DNA from 2 places in the Streptomyces sp. DSM 116793 genome. Region 2 is predicted to be linked to the other one. Evidence: predicted binding sites of a transcription regulator. Region 2 holds the regulator's gene; the other holds the start of a gene.

Region 1 (14,249 bases), 2.9 Mb from region 2:
ACCGCCGTCGTCCAGGCGCAGTACAACGCCGAGGTGGACCGGGCCCAGGCGGAGGCCGCCCAGGCCGGGCCGCTCGCTCAGGCGCACGCGCAGCAGGAGGTGCTGGCCGCGCAGACCGAGCTGGCGGAGCGCAGGGCGGAGCTGCGCCAGAAGGAGCTGGTCGCGGAGGTGGTCAAGCCCGCGGAGGCGGAGGCCGAGCGGATCAGGCTGCTGGCGAGGGCCGAGGCGGAGCGGATGAAGATCCAGGCGGAGGCCGCGGCGTCGTACGACCGGGTGGCCCTGGACCGGATGCTGATCGACCAGCTCCCGCAGATCGTCAAGGAGGCCTCCGGCGGCCTGGCCGGCGCCAACGTCAACGTCCTCAACGGCACGGACGGGCTCGGTCAGATCGCGGCGGGTCTGGTCGGCCAGGGGCTGACGATCCTTGACTCGGTCAAGCAGAACCTCGGTGCCGGCCCGGCCGGCGGCGCCCCTTCGGGGGGTGGGCGCACGGGGGCGGACGGCACTCCGATCGGCATCGAGTAGCCACGGCGGCGGCCCGGAAGGGGCGCGGGGGAACCGCGCGCGCAACCACCCACCGCGCCGGCGGCCCGGACCCACCGGGCCGCCGGCCCGGACACCACCGAAACAGCCCCCTTCGGACGGTGACGACCCGCAGGTCTCGTCGTGGCCGGTCGCTCCCCCACTGCATGAAGGGCGTGGGAGGTACCGCCAGTTCCCCGCGCCCCCAGGTGGGCCGGGCCCACCCGGCAGCCGACGGCGCGCCCTTCCGGGGTGCCGGAGCCGTCAGGCTCAGTAGCCGCCTCCGCCGGTGCCGGTGGTGGTGCCGGTCGGGCTGGGGCTGGGCGAGGCCGCCTTGGTGATCTGCCGTCCCGCCGGGTTCAGCGCCCACCACTTCGCGCCGAACTGGTTGAGCCCCTGCCCCATGGTCTCGCCCGGCTTCTTGTCGCCGGCGAAGTAGTACACCGGGTGGCCGTTGACGGTGACCTGGGTGCTGCCGTCAGAGCGGCGGCTGGTGCCCAGCCGTACGCCGGACGCGACCCCGTTGCCGGCCTTTGGCTGGCCGTGCGTGGTCACCGGCGGCCAGGCGGCCGCACAGGCCCCGGTGCACGTCGACTTGGTCGTGGTGTCGGCCAGGAAGACGTAGATCGTGCGGTTCCTGGCCCCCACCATGATTTTTCCGAGACCGGAGTTGCGGACCGACACCGTGGCGGGGCCCTGCCGCTTCGCGGCGGGCTCGGCGGACTCACTCGCGGCGGCCCCTGCCGGAGTCTCGGCCTGCGCCGCGCTCTGTTCGGCTTGCGACACCGTCGAGGACGACTTGTCGCTGCCGGCTGAACATCCCGTGGTGACGGCGGTGGCAAGGCTGGCGGCGGCGAGCAGCGCGGCACCGGCCGCCCGTTCGGCCACCCAGGTCGTGCGTTTCATACGGACCCCTCGTAGTTGGCAAGGCGTCGTCGGTGACGCTGTTTCCACTACGGATCAGCCCCGCTGTCCCGGCAATCCGGGTGACCCATTGGGGCTACGCAAACGGGGGTACGGGGCGGGAACGGGCCCGGGGCGGCCGCGTGGACCGGGTGGGGACGGCGGGGCGGCCAGGGAAGGACCGGGCGGGGTGGCCGAGCGACCGAGCGGGCCGCGGGGCCGCCCTGCGCACCCGACGGCGCGCAGGGCGGGGAATTGCTTTCACGCAGAGGACGTTGGACATCATTGCGCCGGCAGAACACCGCCGTGCGCGGCGCACTGAACCACCACCCGTAGGCCGACGCCCCGCGGGCGCCGCCCACTCCTCACAGGAGGACGCCGAACGTGTCAGCTCAGCTCTCGGACGCGCTGAAGAAGTACCTCGACGACGAGAAGGTCTTCGCGACCGTCGCCACGGTCCAGCCCGACGGCCGCCCGCACCTGACCGTCGTCTGGATCAAGCGCGAGGGCGACGACCTGCTCTTCTCCACGACAGTGGACCGACGGCAGGGCAAGAACGCCGCCCGTGACCCGCGCGTCACCGTCCTGATCAGCCCGCCCGAGGACCCGTACAAGTACGCGGAGGTGCGCGGCACCGCCACGGTCACCCCCGACCCCGAGAAGCGGCTGCCCGACGAGCTGTCGCGCAAGTACACGGGCCAGGACTACAGGACGTTCAACCCGTCCTCCGTGGACGACGGCGACCGCGTCATCGTCCGCGTGACACCCGAAAAGGTGACGGGCAGGTTCTGACGACGGGAAGGTGACGGGCCCGCCTCCGACGGCGGGCCGGGTCGGCCCGTCACCGGGTCGACCCGCACCGGGGCCGGCGCACGCTGCGCCGGCCACACACTCACGGCACCCATTTGCGCCGATTCGCCTCCCGGACCCTGGCCCGCAGCACCTCGCCCGGCTCCGCGGTGTGCACCTCGGCGGGCGGACAGTTCCACCTCCGCCCGCCGCCCGGCGGACGCAACTGCACGCAACCGCCCTCGTAGCCCATCACCTCCCCTACTCTGCCGTCCCGCCCGTCCCGCACGTACGAGCCGATCGCCGGCCGCCGCTCCCCCGCCCTGGCCCCCTTGCCGCTCATCGCCCCGCCTCGCTGAGCACGGCGACCAGGCGCCGGGCCGTGTCCATGTTGCAGCGGCCCAACTCCACCAGCGGGTACGGCTCTTCGCTCGCCGCGGTCAGCGGGTCGATGCGCAGCGACGGCAGCACCACCCCGCGCGCCGCCAGCGCGCCGCGCAACCGGGTCACCACGTCCTCCACGGCCTGGATCCCCTCGACCGACTTGGCCACCATGATCCTCCAACCTCCACGCTGAGTGCCTGCCTTCTCCACACAGAGTGGCGGATGAAGGGCTGCCGTGACCACTGTCGGTGAACAACACCACCCTCTGTGGCAGAGTTTGGGAGGTGGTTCGCCTCACAAGGGACCGGTGCGCGGAACGCCGAGGGCGGCACCCCCCCTGGATGAGGGGTGCCGCCCTGGTGGTGCGCGGAGGACTCTGAGCCGTGGCTCAGAAGTCCATGTCGCCGCCCGGCATACCGCCCGGCGCGCCCGCCCCGGCGGCGGCCTTCTCGGGCTTGTCGGCGACGACGGCCTCCGTGGTGAGGAAGAGGCCGGCGATCGACGCGGCGTTCTGCAGCGCGGAACGCGTCACCTTCGCCGGGTCGATGATGCCCTCGGCGACCAGGTCCACGTACTCACCGGTCGCGGCGTTCAGACCGTGGCCCGGAGTGAGGTTGCGGACCTTCTCCACCACGACGCCGCCCTCGAGGCCGGCGTTCACGGCGATCTGCTTGAGCGGGGCCTCCAGGGCCAGCTTCACGGCCTGGGCACCGGTCGCCTCGTCGCCGTCCAGCTCCAGCTTCTCGAAGACCGACGCGGCCTGCAGCAGGGCCACGCCACCACCGGCGACGATGCCCTCCTCGACGGCGGCCTTGGCGTTGCGGACGGCGTCCTCGATGCGGTGCTTGCGCTCCTTGAGCTCGACCTCGGTCGCGGCACCGGCCTTGATGACGGCCACGCCGCCGGCCAGCTTCGCCAGGCGCTCCTGGAGCTTCTCGCGGTCGTAGTCCGAGTCGGAGCTCTCGATCTCGGCGCGGATCTGGTTGACCCGGCCCTGCACCTGCTCGCTGGAGCCGTTGCCGTCGACGATGGTGGTCTCGTCCTTGGTGATGACGACCTTGCGGGCGCTGCCGAGCAGGTCCAGGGTCGCGTTCTCCAGCTTGAGGCCGACCTCCTCGGAGATGACCTCGCCACCGGTGAGGATGGCGATGTCGCCGAGCATGGCCTTGCGGCGGTCGCCGAAGCCCGGGGCCTTGACGGCGACGGACTTGAAGGTGCCGCGGATCTTGTTGACCACCAGGGTCGACAGGGCCTCGCCCTCGACGTCCTCGGCGATGATCAGCAGCGGCTTGCCCGACTGCATGACCTTCTCCAGCAGCGGAAGGAGGTCCTTCACGTTGCTGATCTTGGAGTTGGCGATCAGGATGTACGGGTCGTCGAGGACGGCCTCCATACGCTCCATGTCGGTGGCGAAGTACGCCGAGATGTAGCCCTTGTCGAAGCGCATGCCCTCGGTGAGCTCCAGCTCGAGACCGAAGGTCTGCGACTCCTCGACGGTGATGACGCCTTCCTTGCCGACCTTGTCCATGGCCTCGGCGATCAGCTCGCCGATCTGGACGTCGGCGGCGGAGATGGAGGCGGTGGAGGCGATCTGCTCCTTGGTCTCCACGTCCTTCGCCTGCTCGAGCAGGGCGGCGGAGACGGCCTCGACGGCCTTCTCGATGCCGCGCTTCAGCGCCATCGGGTTGGCGCCGGCGGCGACGTTCCGCAGGCCCTCCCTGACCAGCGCCTGGGCGAGGACGGTCGCCGTCGTCGTACCGTCACCGGCGACGTCGTCCGTCTTCTTGGCGACCTCCTTGACGAGCTCGGCGCCGATCTTCTCGTAGGAGTCCTCGAGCTCGATCTCCTTGGCGATGGACACGCCATCGTTGGTGATCGTGGGGGCGCCCCACTTCTTCTCCAGCACGACGTTGCGACCCTTGGGGCCGAGCGTCACCTTGACGGCGTCGGCGAGCTGGTTCATGCCGCGCTCAAGGCCGCGCCGTGCCTCCTCGTCGAACGCGATGATCTTGGCCATGTGAAGTGGTCCTCCCGGACAACAGAGGTCTCCCCATGCCCTGTGAGAGCGTGGGGCGGATTGCTCCGGACCGCGCTGGCGCCCGCGACGGACGGCCTGCCTGCCCCCGTGGTTCCTTGCCCCACGGCGCCTGCGGACCTCACCGACCCGGTCCTTCTTTTGTCACTCTCACCTTCGGAGTGCTAACGCCAATGATTAGCACTCTCCCCACCCGAGTGCAAGGTTGGCCCGTCACGACCGCCCGGTCGAGCGGCCCGGTTCGGCCGCCCGGTACGCGGTGGGCCGGGCGGCCCCGGCCCGGTGCCCCCCGTGCCCGGGTGCGCATGGCGAAGGGTCAGCCCCGGCGCGCACGGCGACGGGTCGGTGCCGGGTGCGCATGGCGAAGGGCCCGCGCCCCGGGTGGGGTGCGGGCCCTTCGGAAAGACGTCGCTGCAGTCAGTCGGCGCGTCAGCCGGCTACACGGACCATGTCCGCCTGCGGCCCCTTCTGGCCCTGCGAGATCTCGAACTCGACTCGCTGGCCCTCCTCCAGGGTGCGGTAGCCGTCCATCTGGATCGCGCTGTAGTGGACGAAAACATCCGCACCACCGTCGACCGCGATGAAGCCGTAGCCCTTCTCCGCGTTGAACCACTTGACGGTGCCCTGAGCCATGCCTAACTCCCCTATTACTGGCCCTTGCGCAGGACCGCACTTCGCGGACCCGGGTCAGACCTCACGCCCCAACCGTTGGGGGTGTGCGCCGGAACGCGTCGACCGCGGCTGAATGTATCTGTCCAACTGCCGTCTGCAACAGGTCAAGCGGACGAGAAATCTGGGCAGCGCATATCGTAAATAACCGGGGAATTGAGAAGAATTCAGGGCAATTCGGGCCGGGCAAATGCCGTGAAGGGCTGAAAAGAGCCCAGCACTTTGGCTATTTCTCGACGGCAGTCGGCTGCACTTCGCCCCTGCCCGCGTAAGGAGTGAGCGGGCGCGTTCCCCAACTCTACCGCCTTCAATCCTGCTGAATTGCCCCCTCCGCTTCTCCGAGGAGGGGGCAATGAGAGGGACGGTGCGCGTCGGCGGACGGTTCCCGGGCCGGGCGGGGGGCGCGGGCACGGAGGGCGCGGACGCGGGGGCACGGACTCGGGGACGCGAGCGGGGGCGGGAGCGGGGGCGGGAGGCCCGGCGAGGGGGACACGGGGTCCGCGGGGGAGGGGGGACACAGGGGCCGCGAGGGGATGCGGGGGTCCGCGAGGGGGACGCGGGGCGAGGAGGACGCAGGGTCCCGCGGGGAGGCCCGGGTGAGCGGTGCGGGCGGGCAGGCCGGGCGAGCGGCCTGCCCAGGGCGGACAGGCCGGATGAGCAACCCGGACAGACAGGCCGGGCGAGCGGCCGGGGCGGACAGGCCGGGCGAGCGGCCGGGGCGGACAGGCCGGGCGAGCGGCCCGGCCTGCCGTCGTCCTGTCCTGCTCAGCAGCCGCCCGCGACCGCCGGGATGATCGAGACGCCCGCGCCGTCCGGGGTCGCCGTCTCCAGGCCCTGCTCGAAGCGGACGTCGTCGTCGTTGACGTAGACGTTCACGAAGCGGCGCAGCTTGCCCTGGTCGTCCAGGACGCGGGCGGCGATCCCGGCGTGCCGGGTCTCCAGGTCGGCGATGACCTCGCCGAGGGTGGCGCCCTCGGCGGAGACCTCGGCCTGGCCGTCGGTGTACGTGCGGAGGATGGTCGGGATGCGGACGTTGACGCTCATGTTCAGGCCTTCCTGGTCCTGGGCGTACGGGTGGTCTGGGGCGGGCGGCGCCGGGTGCGGGCGGCGGCGGGGCGGGCGGCCGAGGCGGCTCGCCCGGCCGGGCGGGTGGTGACTCAGCCGGCCAGTCCCGCCGCTCGGAACGCGTCCAGGCTCGGACGGATCGTGGCCGTGGGGCCGGTGGTCGGGGCGACGGCGTCCAGCGTCTTGAGGCCGTCGCCCGTGTTCAGCACCACGGTGGTCAGCGTCGGGTCGAGCAGACCGGCGTCGACGAGCTTCTTCGTGACGCCGACGGTGACGCCCCCCGCGGTCTCGGTGAAGATACCCTCGGTGCGCGCGAGGAGCTTGATGGCGTCGACGATCTCGGCGTCGGTCACGTCCTCCACCGCCCCGCCGGTGCGGCGCGCGATGTCCAGGACGTAGGGGCCGTCGGCGGGGTTGCCGATGGCGAGGGACTTGGCGATGGTCTCGGGCCGCTGGGGGCGCACCACGTCGTGGCCCGCCTTGTAGGCGGTCGACACCGGCGAGCAGCCCTCGGCCTGCGCCCCGAAGATCTTGTACGGCTTCTCCTCGACGAGGCCGAGCTTGATCAGCTCTTGGAGGCCCTTGTCGACCTTGGTGAGCTGCGACCCCGAGGCGATCGGGATCACCAGCTGGTCGGGCAGCCGCCAGCCGAGCTGCTCGCAGATCTCGTACGCGAGCGTCTTGGAGCCCTCGCCGTAGTACGGGCGCAGATTGACGTTGACGAAGCCCCAGCCCTCGCCCAGCGGGTCGCCGATCAGCTCGGAGCAGAAGCGGTTGACGTCGTCGTAGGTGCCCTCGATGCCGACCAGGTCGCCGCCGTAGACCGCGGCCATGACGACCTTGCCCTGCTCCAGGTCGTGCGGGATGAAGACGCAGGAGCGGAAGCCGGCGCGGGCGGCGGCGGCGCCGACGGCGCCCGCCAGGTTCCCGGTGGAGGAGCACGACAGGGTGGTGAAGCCGAAGGCGCGGGCCGCCTCCACGGCCTGGGCGACGACGCGGTCCTTGAAGGAGTGCGTCGGGTTGCCGGAGTCGTCCTTCACGTACAGGCCGCCGGTGATGCCCAGCTCGGCGGCGAGCCGGTCGGCCTGGACGAGCTTGGTCCAGCCCGGGTTCAGGTTCGGCTTCTCGGCCACGTCGGCCGGGACGGGCAGCAGCGGCGCGTAGCGCCAGAGGTTGGTGGGGCCGGACTCGATCTTCCGGCGCAGCGCCTCGGGGTCGCCGAGGGGGAGGTCGTAGGCGACCTCCAGCGGGCCGAAACAGCTGGCGCAGGCGAAGATCGGGCCGAGCGGGAAGCGCTCGCCGCACTCGCGGCAGGAGAGGGCGGCGGCGGGGCCGAGATCCACGGTGCCGGGCTTTTCGCCGGGGGCGGTGGCGGGGGTTACGGTGCCAGTGGTGCCGGTGTTGCCAGTGGCGTCGGCGGTGCCGGTGGTTCGGTCGGAGGCAACAGACTGCGCAGCCATGATGGCGAGGCCCTTTCTCCTCATCTTCCTCGCGACGCGTCTCGCCGCGAGACGGAATTGGCACCTTCCCTAGTCGGGGCCTCGCCGCCGCCTGGGCGGCGGGCGGACTGCCGCGTGCGCGGCATGGCCGACTGGAGGGTTGCCGGGGCTTCAACGGGCCGTATCCCTCTGCCCCTCTGGATGAGCGGTATGGCACGGAGGCCGGTGGCGGCTCCGGTGCGTTTGTCGTCGGACGGACCCGGCATGCGGGGGCCGTCCGCGTTGTTCAAGACTGTAACCGACGTCCGGGATAGTTGAGATAGTCGTCCGAACCGCGAGATGGATCACATGGCTCCGGATCGCCCCCCGCCCGGAGGTCACGGAGGGCACGGTTCCGGTCCGGTTCCGGTCCGGCGGTCCGGTTCGTCGGTCCAGTTCGGTCCGGTTCCGGTCCGGCGGTTCCCCGGTCCGGCGGTCGTGTTCCGGTCCGGTTCCGGTCCGGTGGTTCCGGTCCTGGTTTCGGTCCGGCGGTCCGTTCCTGGTTTCGGTCCCGGTTCGTTCTGGGGTCACGGGCCGGGTGTCGATCCCGGGTCGCCGTACCGGCCGGTGTGGGGAAGTGGGCGACGCGAGGGAGCGAAGGGGACGTCAACCGTGCTGGAAGAGGTCGAGCGCTGGCTGGGCCGGCGCTCGTGGTCGGTGGCCGACCGGCCGCGGCAGCAGCTCGCCGCCGCGAAGCGCGCCACCGGCGCGACGGTCAGCGTCGTGCTGCCCGCGCTCGACGAGGAGGAGACGGTCGGCGAGATCGTTTCCGTGATCCGGCGCGAGCTGATGGGGGTGCCCGGAGGCGAGCGTGGGACGCCGGGCGCGGGCGAGCGTGGGGCTTCGGCGGGGGGCGAGCCTGCGGATGCGGGCGGGGCGGTGGTGCCGCTGGTCGACGAGGTGGTGGTGGTCGACTCCGGATCCACGGACCGTACGGCCGAGGTGGCCGCCGCGGCCGGTGCGCGGGTGGTGCAGCGCGACGACGTGCTGCCGCGGATTCCGGCGCTGCCCGGCAAGGGCGAGGTGCTGTGGCGCTCGCTGCTGGTGACCGGCGGTGACATCGTCTGCTTCGTCGACGCGGACCTGCGGGAGTTCTCGGCGGACTTTGTGACGGGGATCATCGGGCCGCTGCTCACCGAGCCCGACGTGCACCTGGTGAAGGCCATGTACGACCGGCCGCTGGGCGGGCAGCCCGGGGAGGGCGGGCGGGTCACGGAGCTGATGGCCAGGCCGCTGCTGAACCTCCACTGGCCGCGGCTGGCCGGATTCGTCCAGCCGCTGGGCGGTGAGTACGCGGCCCGTAGGTCGCTGCTGGAGCGGCTGCCGTTTCCCGTGGGGTACGGGGTGGAGCTGGGGTTGCTGGTTGACGCGCTGCACGCCGTGGGGCTCGACGGGCTGGCGCAGGTGGACGTGGGCGTGCGCAGGCATCGGCATCAGGACGGGCGGGCGCTCGGGCGGATGGCGGCGGCGATCTACCGGACGGCGCAGGTGCGGCTTGCGCGGGGGCAGGTGGGGGCGGCGTCGCTGGTGCGGCCTGTGCTGACGCAGTTCGAGCGGACGGAGGGGGGGTTTGAGCCGCGGTCGTATGCGGTGGATGCGGAGGAGCGGCCGCCGATGAGCGGGATCCCCGAGTATGTGGGGCGACGCGTGGCTTAGGGCACGGTCTCAGGCTCGTGGTTCCGGCTCGTGGCCCGGGGCGCTGCCTTGTGCTTCGTGATGGTGCCCGGGGCTGTGGCGTGTGCGGGTTTCGTCGGGGCCGGTGCGCCTCCTGTTTCGTTGTGGGGCGGGGCCGCGGGGGGATATCCGTCCTCGGTCCGGCGCCCTCCGCCCACTGGAGGCTTCTCTGGTCGTGGCGCCGGCCACTGCGGGCGGACATCCCCCCACGTCCCCTCACGCCTCGTCGGCGACTGCGGCCCGGTGGGACCGCACCTTCCCACCTCGTGCCCGCACCAACCAGGGGAAGGCGGGGGGGAGCAAGCGCCCCGACCAGCCCGCGGCGCCGAGCCGGGTGGTGTTGGTCCGGGTTGGCGGGGCCGGGGTATGGGGGCCGGGGCTCCGGGACGTTTGAGGGAAATCGTGGGTGGCTAGGTTGGCGTCATGGCTTCCGCTTCCGCTGAAGGTCCCCCCGCCCGCATCCTCGTCGCGTCCAACCGCGGGCCCGTCTCGTACACCACGCTCGGCGACGGCTCGCTGCGGGCCAGGCGGGGCGGCGGGGGTCTGGTCTCGGGGCTCTCCGCGATCGGCCCCGACGCGGACGCCGTATGGGTGTGCGCGGCCCTCGGGGACGGCGACCGGGTCGCCGTGGACCGCACCGGCGGCCGGCTGTCCACGGAGGACACCGGCGGACAGCGCGTCCGGATGCTCGGTATCGCCCCCGACGTGCACGCGGCGGCGTACAACGGTATCGCCAACTCGGTGCTGTGGTTCGTGCACCACATGCTGTACCAGACGCCGCTGGAACCGGTGTTCGACGCCGAGTTCCGCGACCAGTGGGCCGCGTACGAGGAGTACAACGCCGCGTTCGCGCAGGCGCTCGCCGAGGAGGCTGCCGAGGGCGCCGCGGTGCTGGTGCAGGACTACCACCTGACGCTGGTGCCCGGGATGCTCCGGCAGCTCAGGCCGGACCTGCGCATCGGCCACTTCTCGCACACCCCGTGGGCCCCGCCGGAGTACTTCCGGATGCTGCCGGACGACATCGCCGAGCAGGTGCTGCGCGGCATGCTCGGTGCGGACCGGCTGGGCTTCCTGACCCGGCGGTGGGCGGCGGCCTTCACGGCCTGCTGCGAGGCCGTGCTGCCCGGCGGCACCGGCAGCACCCGGATCGGGGTGCACGGGCTCGGCGCGGACGGGGACTTCCTGCGGGAGCGCTCGCGCCGTCCCGACGTGGACGAGCGGCTCACCGTGCTGCGCGACCAGATCGGCACCGCGCCCGACGGCAGCCCGCGCCGCACCATCGTGCGCGTGGACCGCACCGAGCTGTCCAAGAACATCATCCGGGGCCTGCTCTCCTTCCGGCAGCTCCTCGCCGACCACCCCGAGTGGCACCAGCGCGTCGTGCACGTCGCCTTCGCCTACCCGTCCCGGCAGGACCTCGCCGTCTACCGGGACTACACGGCGGAGGTGAGCCGCCTCGCCGCTGAGATCAACAGCACGTACGGGTCGCTCGACTGGACGCCCGTGGTGCTCCATGTCGAGGACGACTTCGCGCGCTCGCTCGCGGCGTACCGGCTGGCGGACGTGGTGCTCGTCAATCCGGTGCGGGACGGGATGAACCTGGTCGCCAAGGAGGTGCCGGTGGTCTCGGAGGAGGGGTGCGTGCTCGTGCTCTCCCGGGAGGCCGGGGCGTACGAGGAGCTGGCCGACGAGGTGATCGCGGTCAATCCGTACGACGTGACGGGGACGGCGGCCGCGCTGCACACGGCGCTCGGGGTGCCGGAGGCGCAGCGGGTCGAGGGCACCAAGCGGTTGGCCGCGGCGGCCACCGCGCTGCCGCCCAGCAAGTGGTTCCTGGACCAGTTGTCGGCCTTGCGCGGGGACGCCGGCTGAGGGGCCGGTCGTTCCGCCCGGCCTTGCGGCCCGCCAGGGCCCGCCCGCGGCGGCCTTCCGGCCTGCCTCGGCCCGATCTTCTTGCGGTGGGTCCGGCACCGCCGGCCGGGCCGGGTGTGGTTGCTCACCGCTGCGGCGGAAGTGGCCGGGGGCGCCACCGGGCACCATGCGCCGGGTGCTCGCCGTCGCGGCGGGATGGTGAGGGCACGGTGCCCCGCTTCGTCCGCGTCCGCGGTGGGGAACCGGAGGCGGCCCTACCGTCCCGCCGCCGTCGCCAGGGCGGAGAGGAGGGCGACCACGCCCGACGGGCCGTCCACGACCAGGTCGGCGCGGGCGGCGAGGTCCGGGACCTCCGTGCTGCCGCTGCAGACCAGCAGGCCGGGGAGTCCGTCGAGGCGCAGCTTGTCGACGGCGCCGAAGGCGGGGAGGTCGCCGAGGTCGTCGCCGGCGTACAGCACCGCGGCGGCGCCCACCTCGCGGACGTACGCCGTCAGGGCCACGCCCTTGTCCATGCCCGGCGGGCGCAGCTCCAGGACCAGCCGGCCGGGCTCGACGATCAGTCCGTGCCGGGCGGCAAGGCGGGCGAGCGGCTCGCGCAGGGCGGCGAGCGCCGCCTCCGGCTGCTCGGCGCGGCGGGTGTGCACGGCCACCGCGAAGCCCTTGTCCTCGATGGTGGCGCCCCGTGCGTCCGCCGTGCGCTCCAGGACCTCGGGCAGCGCGGCGCGCACGGCGCCCACCCCGGGGTGCGGATCGGGCGCGGTGATGCCGCCGGTCGCCGCGTCCCACCGCTCGGCACCGTAGTGCCCGAGCACGACCAGGTGGTCCAGGCCGGCCGCCCCGGCGAAGCCGCCGTGCCGCACCGCGGCCTCCGCGGGCCGGCCGGTGATCACCGCGACCGAGCGCACCCTCGGCGCGAGCGCGGCGAGCGCGGGCACCGCGCCGGGGTGCGCGCGGGCCTGCGCGGGATCGGGCACGATCGGCGCGAGCGTCCCGTCGAAGTCCAGGCCGATCACCGCCCCGGCCGGCTGTGCGAGCAGCGCGGCCAGGCCCTCGCGGCCCAGGGGGGTGACGGGTGCGGGCAGGTCCGTGCGGTCGACGTGGCTGGCCATGGAGCGACTGTATCCAGCGCGGCCCGCGCGGACCCGGGGGGCGGCCCGAAAGCGGCCACCGGGGCGGATCCCGGCCGGTTGAACACTCGGCGAACAATGCGTGGGGCGGTGGCCGCGGCATCCCCGAATCGCCCTCCGACTCGTACATTTGTCCCCCCTGGCGGGGCCCCTCGGGGCCCGGCCGGCCGGCTGCCGCCTGCCGGGGCGCGGCTTGTTATCGCCTCAGATCATGTGCGCGGGGGACGACATGGGCTGGATCGAGGACCTGGTGGCGCCCGAGAACCTGCTGGCGCTGCTCGGTGTCGTGGCCACCATCGGGGTGCTGTCGTACGAGCGGCTGTTCCCGGGCCGCAAGCGGATCGGCTTCCGCGTCCAGATGGACACGGTGATCGACGACGGCAGCCGGGACGAGGGCCCGCTGCACCAGCGGCTGCGGATGCTGGAGCACCACCCGGACCTGTCCGGCGCCTCGCTGGTGCTGCTGAGGATAGAGAACGACGGCTTCCGCGGCATCGACGCCGACGACTACATCACCGCCCCCGACGTGAACCACGGCCTGACCGCCACCTTCCCGGGCCGCACCGTCCGGGACGTCGCCGCCACCGAGCCCAGCCACCTCTCCCTGCTGCGCTACCTGCCCCGTGGCGACACCGAGGAGAGCCCCGGGCTCGTCTGGTCGGGCAGCGAGGTCTCGATCCCGCGGGTGCCGCTGAACCGCGGCGACCACTTCAAGCTGCTGGTGCTGCTGACGGGCTCCGCGGAGGAGAAGGCGCCGGAGGTGGACGGGCGGCTGAAGGAGGGCAGGGTCCGCAACAACGAGCGGTTCCGGCGGCCGAACAACCGCATGCTGGGGCTGATCCTCAGCCTGTTCCTGGTGACGGTCGCCCAGCCGTTCTTCTTCAGCCACTTCCAGCACACGCCGCTCCCCGCGGGCTGCGCCGGCGGGCGCCTCACCGTCGTCGGCTCCACCGCCTTCCAGCCGGTGATGAGCCGCCTGGCCGGCGCCTACCGCGACAACTGCCGGCAAGCCCCCGACATCTCCGTGGACGCCCACGGCAGCGGCGCCGGCATCAGCACGCTCCTGGACCGGGGCGGGGCGGCCGGCGGCGGCTTCGCCCCGTACCTCGCGCTCTCCGACGGGCCCGCGCAGAGCAGGAACCCGCGCCTGAAGGAGCGGCTGGTCGCGGTCTCCGTGTTCACCCTCGTCGTCAACAAGGACGTGCCGCTCACCGACATCCGGCTCGCGGACCTGCGGAAGCTCTACACCGGCGACATCACGGACTGGCGCCGGCTGCACACCGCGACCGGCGCGCCCGGACCCGGCCTCCAGGTCACGCTGGTGGGCCGGGACGGCGCCTCGGGCACCCGGAACGTCTTCGAGGACCGGCTGCTGGGCGGCGCCCCGGAGCCTTCGCGCACCTCAAGCGCCGACGACTGCGCCACCCGGCTCTTCGGCAGCGAGGGCGTCACCCGCTGCGAGCAGAGCAGCACCGACCGGCTGCTCAAGACCGTCGCGGCCACCCCCGGCGCGATCGGCTACGCCGACCTGCACACCGCCCGGCAGTACGCCGCGAAGGGCGGGCTGCGGCTGCTCGGGCTGGACGGCGAGCAGCCCTCCATCGACTCCGTCCGCGAGCGCGGCTACCCGTTCTGGGAGCCCGAGTACGCCTACACGTACGGCACCCCGCCGGACAACTCCCTGGCCTCGAAGTTCCTGGACTCCATGGCCGGCGACACGGGCCAGAACGT
Region 2 (14,249 bases):
CGCCCGCCTCCCCGAAGAGGTCGAGTTCCGCGGGAGACAGACCGCCCTCCGGGCCGACGACGAGCACGATCTCGCCGCTCGCGGGCAGCGCGGTGGTGGCCAGCGGCTCCCCGGGGTGGCCGGGGTCCTCGTGCAGCACGACGGCCAGGGCGGCGCGCCCCAGCAGCGCCGCCACCTGCTTGCCCGTCATCGCCTCGGTGACCTCCGGGAACCGCACCCGGCGCGCCTGCTTCCCGGACTCGCGGGCGGTCGCCCGCCACTTGCCGAGCGCCTTGAGGCCCCGCTCCCCCTTCCACTGGGTGACGCAGCGCTCCGCCGACCAGGGCACGATCGCGTCGACCCCGGTCTCCGTCATGGTCTCCACGGCCCGCTCGCCGCGGTCGCCCTTGGGCAGGGCCTGGACGACGGTGATGCGGGGCTCGGGGGCGGGTTCCTGGCGTACGGGGCCCCTGCCGAGCACCAGTCGGTCCTTGCCCTCGGTGCCGAGCACGACGCAGGCGGCCCAGTGCCCGGCGCCGTCCGTGAGCACGGCCTCCTCGCCTGGCCGCAGCCGCTTCACGGAGACGGCGTGCCGACCCTCGGGCCCGTCGAGCACGTACCGGGGGCCCTCGGCGGGGCCCGGGGCGGCCGGGAGGGGATCGCCGGGGGAGCCGGCGCCCTCGGGCGCGCCGAGGTCTTGGGCGACGAAGACGGGCGCCGTCACGCCACACCGCCGTCGTGGTCCACGGTGTCCGCGGGCGCGTCGGGCGGTGCGAGGTGCCCCGGTCTGCGGGGCGGCGCCCAGGCGGCCGTCCTGGCGTCGTCCAGCTCCGCGGCCAGCACCTCCACGAGCCGGCCGGCAGGCAGCTCGCGGGACATCCGGTAGCCCTGGCCCGCCCACAGCGGCATGCCCTGCTGATCGCCGGCCTCCGCGGCGGCGCGGCGCAGCGGCGCGGTCAGGTGGTGCACCTGCGGATAGGCGGCGGGGGCGTACGGGCCGTGCTCCCGCATGAAGCGGTTGACCAGGCTCCGGGCGGGGCGGCCGGTGAAGGCGCGGGTGAGTTCGGTATGGGCGAAGAGGGAGCCGGTGACGGCCTCCTTGTGCAGCGGGTGGGCGCCCGATTCGGGGGTGACGAGGAAGGCCGTGCCGAGCTGTCCGGCGACGGCCCCGGCGGCGAGCACCGCGGCGATCTGTGTGCCGCGCATCAGCCCGCCCGCGGCGATCAGCGGTACGCGCACCGCCTCGCGGGCCTCGGCGACCAGGGTGAGCAGCCCGTAGCCGGCGCCGTCACGCTCGGGCTGGTCGCGGTGGGTGCCCTGGTGGCCGCCCGCCTCGACGCCCTGGAGGCAGACCGCGTCGGCGCCGGCCTGCTCGGCGGCGCGGGCCTCCTCGGGGGTGGTGGCGGTCACCACGGTGACGGTGCCGGCCCGGGCGAGGGCGGCGAGCACCTCGTCCTTGGGGCAGCCGAAGGTGAACGAGACCACGGGCACCGGGTCGTCGAGCAGGACGGCGAGCTTGGCGTCGTAGCCGTCGTCGCGGTTGCAGTCCGGGTCGCCGAGGTCCGTCTCGTACCAGGAGGCCTCACCGGCGAGCTGCTCCCGGTAGACGTCGATGGCGGCCGGGTCCGCGTACTCGGGCTGCGGGAGGAAGAGGTTGACGCCGAAGGGCCGGTCGGTGAGCCCGCGCACCTGCTTGATCTCGTGGTACATCCCGTCGGCGGTCTTGTAGCCGGCGGCGAGGAAACCGAGCCCTCCGGCCTCGCAGACGGCGGCGGTCAGCCGCGGACAGGAGGCGCCGCCCGCCATCGGAGCCTGCACGATCGGGAGGGCGTCCGGTGAGGAGAGGAGATCGGTCAGTGCGGAGGACATGACCGCATGGTGTCACGTCCCCCACACAAGTCCGAAACCAGCCTTACGCACGGCATATGCCCTGGTCACCGACCGACGTCATCGGCCGTTGAAGGCGTCCTTCAGCCGGGAGAACAGGCCCTGCTGGCCTGGCTGGAACTGTCCGGTCGGACGCTCCTCGCCGCGGAGTTTGGCCAGCTCCCTGAGCAGTCGCTCCTGCTCGGGGTCGAGCTTGGCGGGGGTCTGCACCTCGACGTGCACGATCAGGTCACCGCGGCCGCCGCCCCGCAGGTGGGTGATGCCCCGGCCGTGCAGCGGGATCGACTGGCCGGACTGGGTGCCGGGCCGGATGTCGACCTCCTCCAGGCCGTCCAGGGTCTCCAGCGGCACCTTGGTGCCGAGTGCGCCCGCGGTCATGGGGATGGTGACCGTGCAGTGCAGGTCGTCGCCGCGGCGCTGGAAGACCTGGTGGGGCAGTTCGTGGATCTCCACGTAGAGGTCGCCCGCCGGGCCGCCGCCCGGGCCGACCTCGCCCTCGCCGGCGAGCTGGATCCGGGTGCCGTTGTCGACGCCCGCGGGGATCTTGACGGTGAGGGTGCGGCGGGAGCGGATGCGGCCGTCGCCCGCGCACTCCGGGCAGGGGGTGGGCACGACGGTGCCGAAGCCCTGGCACTGCGGGCAGGGCCTGGAGGTCATGACCTGGCCCAGGAAGGACCGGGTGACCTGCGAGACCTCGCCGCGGCCACGGCACATGTCACAGGTCTGCGCCGTGGTGCCGGGCGCGGCACCCTCGCCGTTGCAGGTGGAGCAGACGACGGCCGTGTCGACCTGGATGTCCTTGGTGGTGCCGAAGGCCGCCTCGTTGAGCTCGATCTCCAGCCTTATCATCGCGTCCTGGCCGCGCCGCGTACGCGACCTGGGCCCACGCTGGGACGCCGTTCCGAAGAAGGCGTCCATGATGTCGGAGAAGTTGCCGAAGCCGCCCGCGCCGAAGCCGCCGGGGCCGCCGGCACCGCCCGTCTGGGACAGCGGGTCCCCGCCGAGGTCGTAGACCTGCTTCTTCTGCGGGTCCGACAACACCTCGTAGGCGGCGTTGATCTCCTTGAACCGCTCCTGCGTCTTCGGATCGGGATTGACGTCCGGGTGCAGCTCGCGGGCGAGCCGCCGGAACGCCTTCTTGATCTCGTCCTGGGACGCGTCTCGGCGTACGCCTAGTACGGCGTAGTAATCCGTGGCCACTTACGACTCCGCCAGGATCTGTCCGACGTAACGTGCCACTGCGCGTACTGCTCCCATCGTTCCCGGGTAGTCCATGCGGGTCGGTCCTACCACGCCGAGCTTGGCGACTGCCTCTGAGCCCGAACCGTAGCCGACCGAGACCACGGACGTGGAGTTGAGTCCCTCGTGCGCGTTCTCATGACCGATCCGTACCGTCATGCCGGAGTCCGTGGACTCGCCGAGCAGCTTGAGGAGCACGACCTGCTCCTCAAGGGCCTCCAGCACCGGCCGGATGGTGAGGGGGAAATCATGGCCGAAACGGGTGAGGTTGGCGGTGCCGCCGATCATCAGCCGCTCCTCGGTGTCCTCCACCAGGGTCTCCAGCAGGGTGGAGAGCACGGTCTGGACGGTGCCGCGGTCCTCGGCCTCGAAGGCCTCCGGCAGGTCCTGCACGAGCTGCGGCACGTCCGCGAAGCGACGGCCGCCGATCCGGCTGTTCAGCCTCGCGCGCAGGTCGGCGAGCGAGGTCTCGCCGAACGGCGCGGGGCAGTCCACCATGCGCTGCTCGACCCGGCCGGTGTCCGTGATCAGCACCAGCATCAGCCGCGCCGGGGCCATCGACAGCAGCTCCACGTGCCGCACCGTGGAACGGGTCAGCGACGGGTACTGCACGACGGCGACCTGGCGGGTGAGCTGGGCGAGCAGCCGGACCGTGCGGGCCACGACGTCGTCGAGGTCCACGGCGCCGTCCAGGAAGTTCTGGATGGCGCGGCGCTCCGGCGCGGTCATCGGCTTGACGCCGGCGAGCTTGTCCACGAAGAGGCGGTAGCCCTTGTCCGTGGGGATCCGGCCCGCGCTGGTGTGCGGCTGGGCGATGTAGCCCTCGTCCTCCAGGGCGGCCATGTCATTGCGTACGGTCGCCGGTGAGACGCCGAGGTTGTGACGCTCGGTGAGCGCCTTGGAGCCCACCGGCTCCTCGGTGCCGACGTAGTCCTGGACGATGGCGCGCAGCACCTCGAGCCTGCGTTCACTGAGCATCGCGCACCTCCAGCTCTGTCCGTCCGGACCCTTCGTCCGGCCTCGCACACCCGGCCCCTACGTCCGGTCTCCCCACCCTGGGCCCCGCCCATCCCTGACTCGCCGGGACCGGTCACCCCCTGGCACTCGCCGCTCAGGAGTGCCAATTTTTACTCGCCCAGTGTACGGCTCACGGGTGCTGCGGGGGCAAGGCGGCGGCGCCGTGGCCCGAACAGGGGCGCGGGGCCGCGTCCTGGGGCCCCTCCCACACCGCCAGGGCAGTGGGGGAGGCTCCGAGCCGCGGCCGTGTCCGGCAGCCACGTCCGCGCGGGCGCGAGCGACCGGGCCGCGGAGGGACCGCTGCTGGGCGTGTAGGCAGCAGGTCCGCGCGGGCGCGAGCGACCGCCACCGGCCGGTGGCCCGGCCACGACCGGGACGGCCCCTGTGGACGGCGGCGGGGCGACGGCTTCCCGTGGGCCCGTCGCTGAAGTCCCCGTGCCCGTGTCGGGGCGTGGTCGGCGCCCCGAGAGGCCGCGGCCCTTCACGACGGTGGGGCCGTGACGAAGTCGATCAGCTCCTCCACGCGGCCCAGAAGCGCCGGCTCCAGATCCTTGTAGCTGCGCACCCGGGACAGGATGCGCTGCCAGGCCGCGCCGGTGTTCTCCGGCCAGCCGAGCGCACGGCAGACGCCCTTCTTCCAGTCCTGGCCGTGCGGCACGCGGGGCCAGGCGGGGATGCCCACGGAGGACGGTTTCACCGCCTCCCAGACGTCGATGTACGGGTGACCGACGACCAGGGCGTGCGGACCGGACACGGACGCCGCGATCCGGGACTCCTTGGTGCCGGGCAGCAGGTGGTCGACGAGGACGCCGAGCCGGGCGCCGGGCCCGGGGCCGAAGGCCTCGACGATCGCCGGGAGGTCGTCCACGCCCTCCAGGTACTCGACCACCACACCCTCGATGCGCAGGTCGTCGCCCCACACCTTCTCGACGAGCTCGGCGTCGTGGCGGCCCTCCACGTAGATGCGCCCCGCACGGGCGACGCGGGCCCGGGCGCCCGGCACGGCGAGGGACCCGGAGGCGGTGCGGGCCCGCCCCGCGGGCGCGCCGGCGGCGGGCCGCACCAGGGTCACCGGCCTGCCCTCCAGCAGGAAGCCGCGGGGGTGCAGGGGAAACGCGCGGTGCTTGCCGAAGCGGTCCTCCAGCGTGACCGTACCCGCCTCGCAGCGGATCACGGCACCGCAGAACCCGGTCCCCGCCTCCTCCACCACGAGCCCCGGCTCCGCGGGCACCTCGGGTGCGGGCTGCTGCTTCTTCCAGGGCGGCGTGAGGTCCGGTGAGTACTGGCGCATTCGGCCGACGATAGAAGAGGCGGCGGCGCGGCGGTCACGACACGCCGAAACGCAGGGCGAGTTGATCACGCTGCCGTCGGACGAAACCGGCATTCACCGCGGCACCGTGTCCCGGTACGTAGACGGCGTCCGGACCACCGAGGGCCAGCAGCCGGTCCAGGGCCGCCGGCCACCGGCCGGGGACGGCGTCCGGGCCGGCCTGCGGCTCTCCGGACTCCTCCACGAGGTCCCCGCAGAACACCACGTCCGGCTCCCCCGCGCCGCCCGGCACCAGCACGGCCAGGTCGTGCGCGGTGTGCCCCGGCCCGGCGTTCACCAGCACCACCCGGACCCCACCGCCGAGGTCGAGCGTCCGCTCGGCGGGGACGGGGTACCAGGTGGGGGCGGCGGTGCGGGGGTGGGGCGGGTCGGTCTGGGGGGTGCGGGGGGTGCGGGGGGCCACGGTGTCGGGCGCGAGGGTGGCGGGGGGTGTGGTGTTGGAGGTGCCGGGGGCACCGGGGGGCGGGACGCCGGGGGCGGCGGGGCGGGGTGTGCCGTCGCCGGGAGCGGGGGTCGCTGTACCCCGGGCCGCGGGGCCGGGGACCGCGGTGCCGGGGTCCGCGGTGCCGGGGTCCGCGGTGCCGGGTAGCAGGCGGGTCAGGGCGGCGGCGGCCTCGGCGGCGGCATCCGGTGCCACGCCGTGGTGCACCGCGTCGGCGCGCAGGGCATCGGCATCGGCGGCGATCAGTGCCCCGGCACCGGCCGCCGTATGGATCTGCGCATCCGCGAACACCGGGGCGCCCAGCACATGGTCGAAGTGCGGATGGGTGAGCGCGAGGTGGGTCACCCGGCCGCCGGGGCCGAGCAGCCGTTCGGCGGCGGCCCGCAGCCGCGCGCCCTCGGCCAGGGTCGAGCCCGCATCGATCAGCAGGGCCGCGCCGTGCCCGGCGACCAGTCCGCTGGTGCAGTCCCAGCCCGGCAGCCGGCACCGTCCCGCCCGCGCCGACAACTCCTCCCAGCCGGCGTCCCGCCATCCGACCCGCACCGACCCACCTCCTCGCCCACACCCGCGTCCCATGTCACACCCCGCGCCGGGACCGTGCACACGCCCACGCGGCGGGGTCCATGCCCACGCGGCGCCGGCTCGGGGTCGCCCCCATGCGGCCCGGCTCATACCCACGCCACACGACACGTTCCGCGGCTCGGGTTCACCCCCCGCAGCCCGGCCCATACCCACGCCACACGACACCTTCCATGCCCACATCCGCCCGGCCGGGGGGCGGTCCCCTGGCCCCGGTCCACACAGGTCCCCGGCCATCACGGCGTCGGCCTCAGTCCACCAGGTCCCCGACCACGGCGTCGGCCTCAGTCCACCAGGTCCCCGACCACGGCGTCGGCCTCAGTCCACCAGGTCCCTGACCACGGCGTCGGCCAGCAGCCGGCCGCGGAGTGTGAGTACCGCACGGCCGGACTCGTACGGATCCGCTTCGAGGAGGCCCTCGGACACCGCCCGGCGGGCCGCCGCGGCCCCCTCGTCGCGCAGCAGGGAGAGGGGGCAGCCGTCCCGGAGCCGCAGTTCCAGGAGGATCCGCTCGACCCGCCGGTCCTCCGCGGTGAGCACCTCACGCCCGGCGCCGGGTGACCGCCCGGCGGCCAGCCGCGCCGCGTACGCGCCGGGGTGCTTGACGTTCCACCACCGCACCCCGCCGACGTGGCTGTGCGCCCCGGGCCCGGCGCCCCACCAGTCGGCCCCGCGCCAGTACAGCTCGTTGTGCAGGCAGCGGCCCGCCGGGGACGCCGCCCAGTTCGACACCTCGTACCACTCGAAGCCGGCCGCCGAGAGCACGTCGTCGGCGATCAGGTAGCGGTCCGCGTGCTCGTCGTCGTCCGTCACCGGAATCTCGCCCCGGCGGATCCAGCGCGCCAGTCCCGTGCCCTCCTCGACGATCAGCGCATAGGCCGAGACGTGGTCCGGTCCGGCGCCGATCGCCGCGTCCAGGGAGGCCCGCCAGTCGTCGTCGGACTCCCCCGGTGTGCCGTAGATCAGGTCGAGGTTCACGTGTGCGAACCCGGCGGCGCGTGCCTCGGCCACGCACGCCTCGGGGCGGCCCGGGGTGTGCCGGCGGTCCAGCACGTCCAGGACGTGCTGGCGGGCGCTCTGCATCCCGAAGGAGATCCGGTTGAAGCCGCCGGCCCGCAGCCGGGCCAGGTAGGCGGGGTCGACGGACTCCGGGTTGGCCTCCGTGGTGATCTCCGCGTCGTCCGTGAGCCCGAACTCCGACCGGATCGCGTCCAGCATCCGGACGAGGTCGTCCGCGGCGAGCAGGGTCGGGGTGCCGCCGCCGACGAAGACGGTGCGCACCGGGCGCGGGTCGTCGCCGAGCACCTTGCGGGCCAGGCGGACCTCGTCGGTCAGCGTGCCCGCGTAGTTGTCCCGCGAGGCGAGCACGCCGCCGGTGCCGCGCAGCTCGGTCGCGGTGTAGGTGTTGAAGTCGCAGTAGCCGCAGCGGGTGGCGCAGTACGGCACGTGCAGGTAGAAGCCGAGCGGGCGCCCGGCGCCTTCGTGGAGGGCGCCGGGCGGGAGTGCCCCGTCCTCGGGTACGGGCTCGCCGTCGGGCAGTACGGAAGGCATACGTGCCATTGTCCCGTATGCGTCGGCGGTCCTCGCCCCTGGCGCCTACGGCGCCAACCTGCCCCTCAGGGCAGTGGCCACGTGCGACCCCGTCGTGGCTGGTCGCGCAGTTCCCCGCGCCCCTTTTCGGGGCGCCTGCGGCGCCATAACGGGCCTCGCCCCCGCCAGGGGGCGCGGGGAACCGCGCGACCAGCCCAGGACGACCGGCAGATCACACCCACCGCAAGCGGCACGCCCCATGGACGGCGCCGCAGGCGCCCCGAAAGGGGGCGCGGGGAACTGCGCGAACAACCAAGCACGACCAGGAGATCACCACCCACCGCAAGCGGCAGGGCCGTGGATGGCGCTGCAGGCGCCCCGAAAAGGGGCGCGGGGGGCGCGGGGAACTGCGCGAACGGCCGCGGCGGGCCGCAGGACGCCAGCCGGCCGAAGGGGGCACAGGGGCGCGCCCCAGCCGGACCGCCCCCCAAGGGGGAGGCGGACGACTCCGGGGCGGGCGCCCACAGGGAGGTGAAAGCGCGAGGGGTCAGGCCTCGCGCGCTCCCGCGTACATCTCATCGATGAGATGCCGGTACTCCCGCTCCACCACAGGCCGCTTCAACTTGAGACTCGGCGTCAACTCCCCGTGCTCGATGTCCAGATCCCGCGGCAGCAGCCGGAACTTCCTGATGGCCTGCCACCGCTGCAACCCCTCGTTGAGCCGCTGCACATACCCGTCGATGAGCGCCACCGTCGCCGGCGCCGCCGCCACCTCCGCATACGACTTGCCCGCGAGCCCGTGCTCGTTCGCCCACTCCATGATCGAGGGCTCGTCGAGCGCGATCAGCGCGGAGCAGAAGTTCCGGTCGGCACCGTGCACCAGGATGTTGGACACGAACGGGCAGACCGCCTTGAACTGCCCCTCCACCTCGGCCGGCGCGACGTACTTGCCCCCGGAGGTCTTGATCAGGTCCTTCTTGCGGTCCGTGATGCGCAGGTAACCGTCGGGCGAGAGCTCGCCGATGTCGCCGGTGTGGAACCAGCCGTCGGGCTCCAGCACCTCCTGTGTCTTCTCCGGCAGCCCGTGGTAGCCCTGCATGATTCCGGGCCCGCGGAGCAGGATCTCGCCGTCGTCGGCGATCCGGACCTCCGTGCCGGGCAGCGGCTTGCCGACCGTGCCGGTGCGGTACGCCTCGCCGGGGTTGACCAGGGACGCGGCGGACGACTCCGTGAGGCCGTAGCCCTCCAGGATGTGCACCCCCGCCCCGGCGAAGAAGTAGCCGATCTCGGGGGCGAGCGCGGCGGAGCCGGAGACGCAGGCCCGCATCCGGCCGCCGAAGGCCTCGCGCAGTTTGCCGTAGACGAGGGCGTCCGCGACCTTGTGCTTGGCGCTCAGGCCGAACGGGGCGGAGGCCCTGCCCGTGCGCCGGTAGGTGTCCTGGGTGACCTTCGCGTACTCGCGGGCCACCCCGGCGGCCCACTGGAAGATCTTGTACTTGGCGGGCCCGCCTGCCCGTGCCTTGGCCGCCACGCCGTTGTAGACCTTCTCGAAGATGCGCGGCACCGCGGCCATGTACGTGGGCCGCACCACCGGCAGATTCTCGATGATCTTGTCGACCCGGCCGTCCACCGCGGTGACGTGCCCGACCTCGACCTGCCCGCTGGTGAGCACCTTGCCGAAGACATGCGCGAGCGGCAGCCACAGGTACTGCACGTCGTCCGGGTAGATCAGGCCGGTGGCGGCGATGGCCTTGGCCATGTAGGACCAGCTGTCGTGCGCCAGCCGCACGCCCTTCGGGCGGCCGGTGGTGCCGGAGGTGTAGATGAGGGTGGCGAGCTGGTCGGCGGTGATCGCCGAGACCCGCTTCCTGATGAGGTCGGGCTCCTTCTCCAGACGGGCGGCGCCACGCGCCTCCACCTCGTCCAGGGTGATCAGCCAGCCGTCGGGCTCGTCGGCGGGGGCCGCGTCCCGGATGCCGCGCGGGTCGATCACCACCACATGGGCGAGCCCGGGCAGGTCGGCGCGCCGCTCCCGCGCCTTGGCGAGCTGGTCGGCGTCCTCGGCGACCAGCACCCTGCTGCCGGAGTCGGAGAGGATGAACGCGGACTCGTCGGCGTTCGTCTGCGGGTAGATCGTGGTGGTGGCCGCGCCGGCGCAGAGGATGCCGAGGTCGGTGAGGACCCACTCGATCCGGGTGGTGGAGGCGAGCGCCACGCGCTCCTCGGGCTGGACGCCGAGTTCTATCAGCCCGGCGGCTATGGCGGACACCCGGTCGGCCGTCTGCGCCCAGCTCAGCGACTTCCAGTCGTCGGGCCCCGTGCCGGAGGCGGGCGGGACCGGGTACCGGAAGGCCTCCTTGTCGGGCGTGGCCGCCACGCGCTCCAGGAAGACGTTTGCCACCGACGGCGGCCGGTTCTCGATCAGGGTCTGTGCGTCGCTCACGACTTCCTCCGGGCCCGCGACAGTGTGCGTCTCGGCTGGGCGGCTGACTGCCCGCGGCTTGGGTGCTTGTTTAACTCACGAGTAACTACCGAGTGGGCATCAGGGTAGAGGGGAGTCGCGCCCCGCGTAAGAGGCCATGACCGGTCTCTTTACACGGCACTCCGACTCTTCGCAGACAGTCCCGCATTTGCGCACACCTGCCCCGGCGCTCGTGTGCTACCGACCCACTCCCGAGCACCCTGGGGCGGCCTCGCCCTCCGGTGAGCCGCTCTGAAGAGGGCGCTGGGAACTGCGCGACCGACCACGACGAGGCAGGCACACCACCGGCCCGAGGGCACAGTCACGCAGGGGAAGCCGCGCGGCGGCGGACGCGGCGACGAGGCCGCAAACAGGAGACGGGCGGACGCGGAACGTCACCCGGCCCCGGAGCCGGGCCGGACGGAGTCGGAGCCGGGCCGGACGGAGTCGGACCAGGTACCGGAGTGCCGGACCGGCGCCAGGTCAGTCACCGGACGCGGGCCGGACCGGCGCCAGTGCGGGGACTGGACGCGGGCCGGGGCAGAACCGAAGCCGGGGCAGGACCGAAGCCGGGGTAGACCGAAGCCGGGCAGGAGCCGGGACGAAGCCGGAGTCGGGACCGAAGCCGCGGCCGGGCACACAACGCCGCTCCCCCACGAACCGCACCACCGACCCCGGCCGCTCCCTACTTCTTCTTGCCCCCGTCGTCGCTCGACAGGACCGCGATGAACGCCTCCTGCGGCACCTCCACGGACCCCACCATCTTCATCCGCTTCTTGCCCTCCTTCTGCTTCTCCAGCAGCTTCCGCTTACGCGAGATGTCACCGCCGTAGCACTTGGCGAGGACGTCCTTGCGGATGGCCCGGATGGTCTCCCTGGCGATGACCCGGGAGCCGATCGCGGCCTGGACGGGCACCTCGAAGTTCTGCCTCGGGATGAGCTCCTTGAGCTTGGCGACCAGCCGCACCCCGTACGCGTACGCGTGGTCCCGGTGGGTGATCGCGGAGAACGCGTCGACCTTGTCGCCGTGCAGCAGGATGTCGACCTTCACCAGCTGCGCGTTCTGCTCGCCGGTGGGCTCGTAGTCCAGCGAGGCGTACCCGCGGGTCTTGGACTTGAGCTGGTCGAAGAAGTCGAAGACGATCTCGGCGAGCGGCAGGGTGTAGCGGATCTCCACCCGGTCCTCGGAGAGGTAGTCCATGCCGAGCATCACACCGCGCCGGGCCTGGCAGAGTTCCATGATCGCGCCGATGAACTCGCTCGGGGCGAGGATCGTGGCCCGCACCACCGGCTCGTAGACCTCTGCGATCTTTCCCTCGGGAAACTCACTCGGATTGGTGACCGTGTGCTCGCTCCCGTCCTCCATGAGGACGCGGTAGACGACGTTCGGCGCGGTGGCGATCAGGTCCAGGCCGAACTCGCGCTCCAGCCGTTCCCGCACCACGTCCAGGTGGAGCAGTCCGAGGAAGCCGACGCGGAACCCGAAGCCGAGCGCCGCGGACGTCTCCGGCTCGTAGACCAGCGCGGCGTCGTTCAGCTGGAGCTTGTCCAGGGCCTCGCGCAGCTCGGGGTAGTCCGAGCCGTCCAGCGGATACAGGCCGGAGAAGACCATCGGCTTGGGGTCCTTGTACCCGCCCAGCGGCGTGTCGGCGCCCTTGGACTGGGCGGTGATCGTGTCACCGACCTTGGACTGCCGGACGTCCTTCACACCGGTGATCAGATAGCCCACCTCGCCGACGCCCAGCCCGTCCGCGGGCAGCATCTCCGGGGAGTTCGTGCCGATCTCCAGCAGCTCGTGGGTGGCGCCGGTGGACATCATCCGGATCCGCTCGCGCTTGTTGAGCTGTCCGTCGACGACACGGACGTACGTCACGACGCCGCGGTACGAGTCGTAGACCGAGTCGAAGATCATGGCGCGGGCGGGCGCGTCGATTACGCCGACCGGCGCGGGGATCTCGGCGACCACCTTGTCGAGCAGCGCCTCCACGCCGAGGCCGGTCTTCGCGGAGACCTTGAGGACGTCGTCGGGCTCGCACCCCACGAGGTTGGCCAGCTCCTCGGAGAACTTCTCCGGCTGCGCGGCGGGCAGGTCGATCTTGTTGAGGACCGGGATGATGGTGAGGTCGTTCTCCATCGCCAGGTAGAGGTTGGCGAGGGTCTGGGCCTCGATGCCCTGGGCGGCGTCGACGAGCAGGATCGTGCCCTCGCAGGCCGCGAGGGAGCGTGAGACCTCGTAGGTGAAGTCCACGTGGCCGGGGGTGTCGATCATGTTCAGGATGTGCGTCCTGCCCTGCTCGGGGCCCTCGGTGGGGGCCCAGGGCAGCCGGACGGCCTGGGACTTGATCGTGATGCCGCGCTCGCGCTCGATGTCCATCCGGTCGAGATACTGGGCGCGCATCTGCCGCTGCTCGACCACGCCGGTGAGCTGGAGCATCCGGTCGGCGAGGGTGGACTTGCCGTGGTCGATGTGCGCGATGATGCAGAAATTGCGGATCAGAGCCGGGTCGGTACGGCTCGGCTCAGGCACATGGTCAGTGGTCGCGGGCACGCAGGGTCCTGTCTCTTGAGGCTTCCATGCCTCTGCTGAGTTCGAGGGCAGATCGATACGTAGCCCCCATCGTCCCACGGGCCGGGCACTGCGACCGGTTTGGGCCGCTTGGACACCGGCTGCTAGCCTGGACCGCTGTGTCTTCGGACCCTTCCCGACCGTCTTGGACCCGCCGCTGAGCGGCGTGGTGCGCGCGGCCGGGCGGGCGCCCGAGCCGGACACGTGAAAGATCATCCTTCCTGTAGCTGAACCTGTACCTGAAAAGGCTCTTTCGTGGCGAACATCAAGTCCCAGATCAAGCGGATCAAGACCAACGAGAAGGCCCGGCAGCGCAACAAGGCCGTGAAGTCCTCCCTCAAGACCGCGATCCGCCGCACCCGTGAGGCCATTGCCGCGGGTGACGCCGAGAAGGCCACGGCCGCCGCGCGCGAGGCCTCGCGCAAGCTGGACAAGGCCGTCTCCAAGGGCGTCATCCACAAGAACCAGGCCGCCAACAAGAAGTCGGCCCTGGCGTCGAAGGTCGCGTCCCTCAAGGGCTGAGCCGCCCTGACGGGCGGCCCGGTGAACCACACCCGGCCGACCCGGCCACTCGGACGGCCACGTGAGCCGCACGGCCACGTGAACGGCCACCTGCACGTCTGACGCCGGCGGGACCCCAGCGGGCCCTCTCATCCGCTCCCCACCGGCACCCCCGGCTCCGCACTCGTCCGCGTTCGCCACGACGCTGCGGCGGAGCCCCACAGCAGTTCGGGGAACCCCCTTTCCGGCCCTTTCCCCGGGGCCGGGAAGGGGGTTTTTCGCGTTCCCGGCCCCGGCGGCCCCCACAGGACCGACCGCCGGGGTCCGGGGACGGGCCGGCTACCGACGGGAGCGGGCCGCGCGGGCGATGGTGACGACCGCCTTCTCCAGGGCGTACTCCGGGTCGTCACCGCCGCCCTTGACGCCTGCGTCCGCCTCCGCCACGGCCCGGAGCGCCACGGCGATACCGTCGGGCGTCCACCCCCGCATCTGCTGGCGGACGCGGTCGATCTTCCACGGCGGCATGCCCAGCTCCCGGGCGAGATCCGCGGGCCGCCCCCCGCGCGCGGCGGACAGCTTCCCGATGGCCCGCACGCCCTGCGCCAGGGCGCTGGTGATCAGTACCGGTGCGACCCCGGTCGACAGCGACCACCGCAGCGCCTCCAGGGCCTCCGCCGCGCGGCCCTCCACCGCTCGGTCGGCCACGGTGAAGCTGGAC

Evidence for each region. Region 2 encodes HrcA, which represses chaperone genes, less so after heat shock. Its sites were predicted from a motif close to TTNGCACTCNGNNNNNCNGAGTGCNAA; they were not measured.
Region 1: a site for HrcA is predicted at 4,811-4,837, ahead of groL (chaperonin GroEL). Genes of this name have one in related genera too.

The regions. Positions count from the first base shown of each region.
Region 1 is NZ_CM170494.1:5,043,148-5,057,396, reverse strand. It holds gene ACSMXW_RS19635 (SPFH domain-containing protein) at 1-525, shown strand, start outside; gene ACSMXW_RS19630 (COG4315 family predicted lipoprotein) at 793-1,428, opposite strand; gene ACSMXW_RS19625 (PPOX class F420-dependent oxidoreductase) at 1,810-2,217, shown strand; gene ACSMXW_RS19620 (hypothetical protein) at 2,318-2,557, opposite strand; gene ACSMXW_RS19615 (hypothetical protein) at 2,554-2,769, opposite strand; gene groL (chaperonin GroEL) at 2,987-4,615, opposite strand; gene ACSMXW_RS19605 (cold-shock protein) at 5,063-5,266, opposite strand; gene ACSMXW_RS19600 (MoaD/ThiS family protein) at 6,068-6,346, opposite strand; gene thrC (threonine synthase) at 6,460-7,851, opposite strand; SAM riboswitch class I at 7,845-8,014, opposite strand; gene ACSMXW_RS19590 (glucosyl-3-phosphoglycerate synthase) at 8,458-9,501, shown strand; gene ACSMXW_RS19585 (alpha,alpha-trehalose-phosphate synthase (UDP-forming)) at 9,979-11,391, shown strand; gene otsB (trehalose-phosphatase) at 11,646-12,500, opposite strand; gene ACSMXW_RS19575 (PstS family phosphate ABC transporter substrate-binding protein) at 12,730-14,249, shown strand, end outside.
Region 2 is NZ_CM170494.1:2,157,400-2,171,648, forward strand. It holds gene ACSMXW_RS09020 (16S rRNA (uracil(1498)-N(3))-methyltransferase) at 1-703, opposite strand, end outside; gene ACSMXW_RS09025 (nitronate monooxygenase) at 700-1,848, opposite strand; gene dnaJ (molecular chaperone DnaJ) at 1,927-3,066, opposite strand; gene hrcA (heat-inducible transcriptional repressor HrcA) at 3,067-4,083, opposite strand; gene ACSMXW_RS09040 (DUF3097 domain-containing protein) at 4,604-5,413, opposite strand; gene ACSMXW_RS09045 (MBL fold metallo-hydrolase) at 5,448-6,437, opposite strand; gene hemW (radical SAM family heme chaperone HemW) at 6,792-8,024, opposite strand; gene ACSMXW_RS09055 (AMP-dependent synthetase/ligase) at 8,551-10,446, opposite strand; gene lepA (translation elongation factor 4) at 11,150-13,012, opposite strand; gene rpsT (30S ribosomal protein S20) at 13,286-13,552, shown strand; gene holA (DNA polymerase III subunit delta) at 13,871-14,249, opposite strand, start outside.